Roseateles amylovorans: one gene and its partner. The protein of the gene in region 1 interacts with the protein of each later gene in a pairwise test. Links are inferred from orthologs where the notes say so. Each region holds a gene or a part of one and is shown on either strand. Other genes may lie near its edges. The genes, in order: N4261_RS00365 and N4261_RS24310.

The links.
Region 2: the proteins of N4261_RS00365 (region 1) and N4261_RS24310 interact in binary tests that used the Escherichia coli proteins (3 or more experiments, as listed by UniProt). The link is inferred for Roseateles amylovorans from one-to-one orthologs.

Annotation. Positions count from the first base shown.
Region 1 is NZ_CP104562.2:84,495-87,687, forward strand. What follows is about bases 307-3,185. They hold N4261_RS00365 (sulfate/molybdate ABC transporter ATP-binding protein), read left to right. Parts: upstream 307-1,153; coding sequence 1,154-2,218; downstream 2,219-3,185. Other genes in these bases: cysW (sulfate ABC transporter permease subunit CysW), read left to right, coding at 307-1,106; N4261_RS00370 (CysB family HTH-type transcriptional regulator), read left to right, coding at 2,415-3,185. Outside these bases: sulfate ABC transporter permease subunit CysT, read left to right, coding at 1-62; more of cysW, read left to right, coding at 222-306; more of N4261_RS00370, read left to right, coding at 3,186-3,193. UniProt on the Escherichia coli protein: Part of the ABC transporter complex CysAWTP involved in sulfate/thiosulfate import. Responsible for energy coupling to the transport system.
Region 2 is NZ_CP104562.2:5,877,843-5,881,027, forward strand. Bases 283-3,153 are described here. They hold N4261_RS24310 (glutamate-5-semialdehyde dehydrogenase), read left to right. Parts: upstream 283-1,016; coding sequence 1,017-2,291; downstream 2,292-3,153. Other genes in these bases: N4261_RS24305 (LysE family translocator), read right to left, coding at 283-707; N4261_RS24315 (DUF4139 domain-containing protein), read right to left, coding at 2,482-3,153. Also shown: more of N4261_RS24305, read right to left, coding at 93-282; more of N4261_RS24315, read right to left, coding at 3,154-3,185. UniProt on the Escherichia coli protein: Catalyzes the NADPH-dependent reduction of L-glutamate 5-phosphate into L-glutamate 5-semialdehyde and phosphate. The product spontaneously undergoes cyclization to form 1-pyrroline-5-carboxylate.

The DNA of each region.
Region 1 (3,193 bases):
TCGGCGTCAACGGCCTGCAAGCCTGGAGCGCTCGCCGCAACGGCATGGATGGTCGGAAATGAACTGCGCCGCACCCAGCCCCCGCATCGCGACCGCTGTCAGGGCCGCTCACGCCGCTCTCCACCCATCGGGGCCGCTCACCGCATCGCCAGGTCCGACGGATTTCCTTTCGACGTCGACTTTCGACGCCGCCCCTGCGCTTTCCGGAGCGAGTGACTGACATGGCTGGATCTGCTGCAACCCTGGGCCGCGCGCGAAGCGCCGGCCATTACCAAGGCAACCCGGCCACCGCGGAGCGTCGCTGGGTGCGCTGGACCCTGCTCACGCTGGGACTCGGCTTCTTCGCGCTGTTCCTGGTGCTGCCACTGGTGGCGGTCTTCAGTGAAGCGTTGCGCAAAGGCTGGGACACCTACCTGGCCGCGCTGGTCGAACCCGATGCCATCTCCGCCATCCAGCTGACCTTGACCGCCGCCGTGATCTCGGTGCCGTTGAATGTGGTGTTCGGCGTGTCGGCGGCCTGGGCCATCACCAAGCATGACTTCCGCGGCAAGCAGTTGCTGATCACCCTGATCGACCTGCCGTTCTCGGTGTCGCCCGTGGTGGCCGGTCTGATCTATGTGCTGATCTTCGGGGCGCAGGGCTGGTTCGGTCCCTGGCTGCAGGAGCACGATGTCAAGATCATCTTCGCCGTGCCCGGCATTGTGCTGGCCACCGTGTTCGTGACCTTCCCATTCGTGGCCCGCGAGCTGATCCCGCTGATGCAGGCCCAGGGCCGTGATGAGGAAGAGGCTGCCACCGTGCTGGGCGCCAGCGGCTGGCGCACCTTCTGGCATGTGACGTTGCCCAACATCAAGTGGGGCCTGCTGTACGGGGTGATCCTGTGCAATGCCCGCGCCTTCGGCGAGTTCGGCGCGGTGTCGGTGGTGTCGGGCCACATCCGCGGACAGACCAACACGCTGCCGCTGCAGGTCGAGATCCTCTACAACGAGTACCAGTTCGCGGCGGCCTTTGCGGTCGCGTCGCTGCTGGCCCTGCTGGCCCTGGTCACGCTGGGATTGAAGCAGTTGGTCGAATGGCAGGCCCAGCGCGCGGCACCCACGAACTGAAGACGTCGCGGTGGACCCCTCGTCCGCCCGGTGATGAAGGAACAAGCATGAGCATCCAAGTCCGCAACATCCACAAGTCCTTCGGCGCCTTCACCGCGCTGGGGGATGTCAGCCTGGACTTTCCCACCGGCGAACTGACCGCGCTGCTGGGCCCCTCGGGCTGCGGCAAGACCACCCTGCTGCGCATCATCGCCGGCCTGGAAACGGCGGATCGCGGCCAGGTGCTGCTGGACGGCACCGATGCCTCCGACACCCATGTGCGTGAGCGGGAGGTCGGCTTCGTCTTCCAGCATTACGCGCTGTTCCGCCACATGACGGTGTTCGACAACGTGGCCTTCGGCCTGCGGGTCAAGCCGCGCAAGCACCGCCCGCCCGAAGCCGAGATCAAGCGCAAGGTGCATGAGCTGCTGCAGCTGGTGCAACTGGACTGGCTGGCCGACCGCTATCCGCCGCAGCTCTCCGGCGGCCAGCGTCAGCGCATTGCGCTGGCCCGTGCGCTGGCGGTGGAGCCGCGGGTGCTGCTGCTGGACGAACCGTTCGGTGCGCTGGATGCCAAGGTCCGCAAGGAATTGCGCCGCTGGCTGCGACGGCTGCATGACGAGCTGCACATCACCAGCGTCTTTGTGACCCACGACCAGGAAGAAGCGCTGGAAGTGGCCGACCGGGTGGTGCTGATGGACCACGGTCGCGTCGAGCAGGTGGGTTCGCCCACCGAGGTCTACGAACGCCCGGCAACGCCCTTCGTCTATGGCTTCCTGGGCGCGGTCAACCGCTTCGAGGGACGCTCCGAAGGCGGCGTGGTGCGCGTCGGCGAACAGACGCTGGCGCAAGACCTGGCCGGTGCCGCGCAACCGCAGGGACTGGTGCAGGCCTATGCGCGTCCGCATGAGCTGCGCATCGTGCTCAGTCAGGACGCGCCCGGTTTGCCGGCGACCGTCGAGCGGGTGCTGAGCTTCGGCGCGGCGGCCCGCATCGAACTCCGCGGCCCTCAGGGCGAGCACCTGGAAGCCGAAGTGAGCCGCGAACAGGCCGAAGCGCTGCAGCTGGCCAGTGGCCAGCAAGTGCGACTCCAGGCCTCGCGCCTGAGCCTCTTCGCCACCCAGGCGGCATGAGCCGAACCGTGTCTGCGGCCTCACAGCTCAATCACCTGATACAGCGCCAGATACAGCGTCGACCGCGCGCGCTCTTCCCGTGCACCGAGGAGCCCTGGCCTGGCCAGGCGACCCGTCCAGCGGAGCACGGGCGATCTGGCTCCGCCAGTCCCCGGCTCGCCCCCTCGGGGGGCCGGCGCAGCCGGTAGGGGGGCCAATGAATCTTCAGCAATTGCGCATCGTCCGCGAGGCGGTGCAACAGAACTTCAACCTGACCGACGTGGCAGCGGCGCTGTTCACCTCGCAGTCCGGTGTCAGCAAGCACATCAAGGACCTGGAAGACGAGCTCGGCGTCGAGCTCTTCCAGCGCCGTGGCAAACGTCTGCTGGGACTCACCGAGCCAGGCAAGGAGCTGGCGGTCGTCGTCGACCGCATGCTTCAGGACGTGCGCAACATCAAACGCCTGGCCGAGCAGTTCTCCGGCGCCGACCGCGGCCAGCTCACCATCGCCACAACGCACACCCAGGCGCGTTATGCGCTGCCGCAGATCGTGGCGCGCTTCAAGGCGGCCTATCCGCGGGTCCATCTGGTGCTGCATCAGGGCAGCCCGGCGGAGATCGTCTCACTGCTGCAATCGGGCGAGGCGGACATCGGCATCGCCACCGAAGCGCTGGGCAAGGACGATGCGTTCGTCACCTTCCCCTTCTATGCCTGGCACCACTCGGTGGTGGTGCCGAAAGGCCATGCACTGGAAGGCCGTCCGCTCACGCTGGAAACCCTGGCCGAACAGCCGCTGATCACCTATCACGAGGGCTACACCGGCCGCGCGCGCATCGATGCGAGCTTCGCCGCGGCGGGCCTGGCGCCCGACATCGTGATGTCCGCACTCGATGCCGACGTCATCAAGACCTACGTGCAGGTGGGTCTGGGCGTGGGGATCATCGCGGCGATGGCCTTCGAGCCGGCACGTGATCCCGGACTCTCCCTGTTGGATGC
Region 2 (3,185 bases), 5.8 Mb from region 1 along the record:
GGCGATAGCGCTAAAGCGCATCGCACGTCAGCGCATCGCATCGCACGTCAGCGCATCACTCGTCAGCGCATCTCTCGCCAGCGCATCACCCGTCAGCGCGTCATCGGCAAGGCGGCGCCCATCAACGCGAACAGCGTGCCGCAGACCTGGTTGAAACGACGGCCACTGCGTTCCAGCCACGGCCGCACGCGGTGTGCCAGGCTGGCGATCAGGATCTCGACCATCGCCTCGACCAGCACGAAGGTGGCGGCGAGTTGGCTGAACTGCAGCAGCAGATCGCGGTTCGGATCGATGAACTGCGGCAAGAAGGCGCCGTAGAACAGCAGCACCTTGGGATTGGAGATCGCCGACAGCAGCCCCTGCCGGAACAGTGACCGCGCCGAGGCCCGCGCCGCGCCGGCGGCACTCGGCGCCAACCTGATGGCCGGCGCTCGCCAGAGCTGAATGCCCAGCCAGATCAGATAGGCGCCGCCGATCACCTTGAGCACCAGCAGCGCGCTGGAGGCGGTCTGCAGCAGCGCGCTGATGCCCAGCATCGACAGCGCAATCAGCGAGGTGAAACCCAGCGCGCCGCCGGCCACCGTCCACAGGGTGCGTCGATGCCCATGCATCGCCCCGTGCGCCAGCACCAGCAAGCTGTTGGGGCCGGGGGTGAGCGACAGACCGATGACGGTCAGCAGATAGAGGGTCCAGGTGTGCAGCGCCATGCACCGATTCTGGACCAGACCGGACCGGGCCGGCGCGGCGGTCGCGGCAGGCGCGAACGCTGTGGCATCCGCGTCACCGCGTCACCGCATCACCGCATCACGGCATCACGGCATCGCCCCGCCGCAGGCCTGCCTTCCGCCATTCCCATAGGCGCAGCGCCCCAGCAGCTTTGAGCAGCGGTCGATGGTCGGCCACGGCCGCCCGCCTGACCCCCACGAAGGCAGCCGTGGCGCCTTGCGATGGCTGACCGACCGGTGCGCCGAACCCCACTCCACGCATCCGTCGGGGTGATGGTTCAGAATGCCGGCATGACCGATCTGAACGCCTACATGACCGGCGTCGGCGAATCGGCCCGCCGGGCCGCAACGCTGATGGCCGCCGCGCCGACCGCCGCCAAGAACCAGGCCCTGCTGGCCCTGGCCCGCCGCCTGCGGGAGGCCGGCCCGGTGCTGGCCGAGGCCAATGAGCGCGACCTGGCCGCCGCCCGCGAGGCCGGGCTGGAGGCGCCGATGGTGGACCGGTTGCGGCTGGATGCGAAGGTGCTGGCCACGGTCGCCGAAGGCTGCGAGCAGATCGCCGCCATGCCGGACCCCATCGGCGAGATCACCGGTGTGAAGCGCCGGCCCACCGGCATCAGCGTCGGCCAGATGCGGGTGCCGCTGGGCGTGTTCGGGATGATCTACGAAAGCCGCCCGAACGTGACCATCGAGGCCGCCTCGCTGGCGATCAAGAGCGGCAATGCCTGCATCCTGCGCGGCGGCTCCGAGGCGCTGCACAGCAACCTGGCTCTGGCGGCGCTGGTCGGCGACAGCCTGGACGACGCGGGCCTGCCGCGCGATGCCGTGCAGTTGATCAACACCGTGGACCGCGCCGCGGTGGGCCTGCTGATCACGATGCCGGCGCATGTCGACGTGATCATTCCGCGCGGCGGCAAGGGCCTGATCGAGCGCATCAGCCGCGAGGCCCGGGTGCCGGTGATCAAGCACCTGGACGGCAATTGCCACAGCTATGTGGATGCGGAGGTCGACATCGACCTGGCCGTGACCGTGGTCGACAACGCCAAGACGCAGAAGTACAGCCCCTGCAATGCCACCGAGTCGCTGCTGGTGCATGCAGCCCAGGCGGCAAGTTTCCTGCCGCGCATCGGCATGGTGTTCTCGGCCAAGGGTGTGGAGATGCGCGCCTGCCCGCGCGCGCTGGCGCTGCTGAGCCAGGTGCCCGGCGACCTGCGCCGCGCCGCCACCGAGGCGGACTGGGACACCGAGTACCTGGCGCCGATCATCAGCATCAAGGTGGTGGACAGCCTGGACGAGGCCATCGCCCACATCAATCGCCATGGTTCCCATCACACCGATGCGATCCTGACGACCAACCACATGAACGCGATGCGCTTCCTGCGCGAGGTGGATTCCGCCAGCGTGATGGTCAATGCCAGCACCCGCTTTGCCGACGGCTTCGAATACGGCCTGGGCGCGGAAATCGGCATCTCGACCGACAAGTTCCACGCCCGTGGACCCGTCGGCCTGGACGGGCTCACGTCGATGAAGTGGGTGGTGCTGGGTCAGGGCGAAGTCCGGAGCTGAGACGGAAGGGCTCGCCGAAGGCGGGCCCGGCGGCCATCGGGCCATCGGGCCGTCAGGCCATCGGGCTGTCGGACCCTCGGACCGTCACGCCGTCAGGCCCGCAGACCGTCGAGCCATCGCGCCCATCAGCCTGCCAAGCCATGTCGACAAATGCCTCTCGGTCCGTCAGGCCGCTCCGGCCCGCTGCGTCTCAAGGCAGTCCATCAACGACCGCTTCCTTCGGCACACTGATGCGATAGACCGCCTGGAATCGCTGCGTCTGCTGGGGCGCCAGCGGCAGTTCCCACATCTGGATGCCGGGCTGATCGCGCCAACCGGCACGGGTCACCGCCGGGGTGAACTGGGTCTGGACACGGATGTCCTCATGCTCGGCCACCGGCGCGGCCTCCAGCACCTGCAAGGTGACCGGCCGGGTGCGCAGGTTCTCGACCAGCCACTGGCGGGTGATGACGCTCTCGCGGCGTGAGCCGATCAGGCCGGTGGTGGCGCCCTCCCGCTTGTCCGGTTCCACCCGCACACGCAAGCGGTCGTCACGGCCGAAGGGAATCGACCAGGTGGTGTCGTCGCCCAGTTGCAGCGGCGTCTGTCCGATCAGGCTGTTGTCGCGAAACAGCTGCACCGGGCCGCTCGGCCAGGAGCCCTGCGGACGCGGCACCTCGGCCACGAGATAGGCCGCCGCCTCGGTCTGCGGCTGCACCCGCGCCAGCAGCTTGGCTTCCATCGAGACCCGCCCGAGGCTGACGGTGGAGCGCTCGCCATTGGCCATCAGGGTGACCGGCTGCGGCAGGTCGTACTCGGCGCCGAACTCACCTTCGAACACGCTCGCATCGAAGTTCACCGTCGCGGCCCGCGAGCCGGTGACCGCCACCTTGAACTCGGCCACGGGCGGCGCGG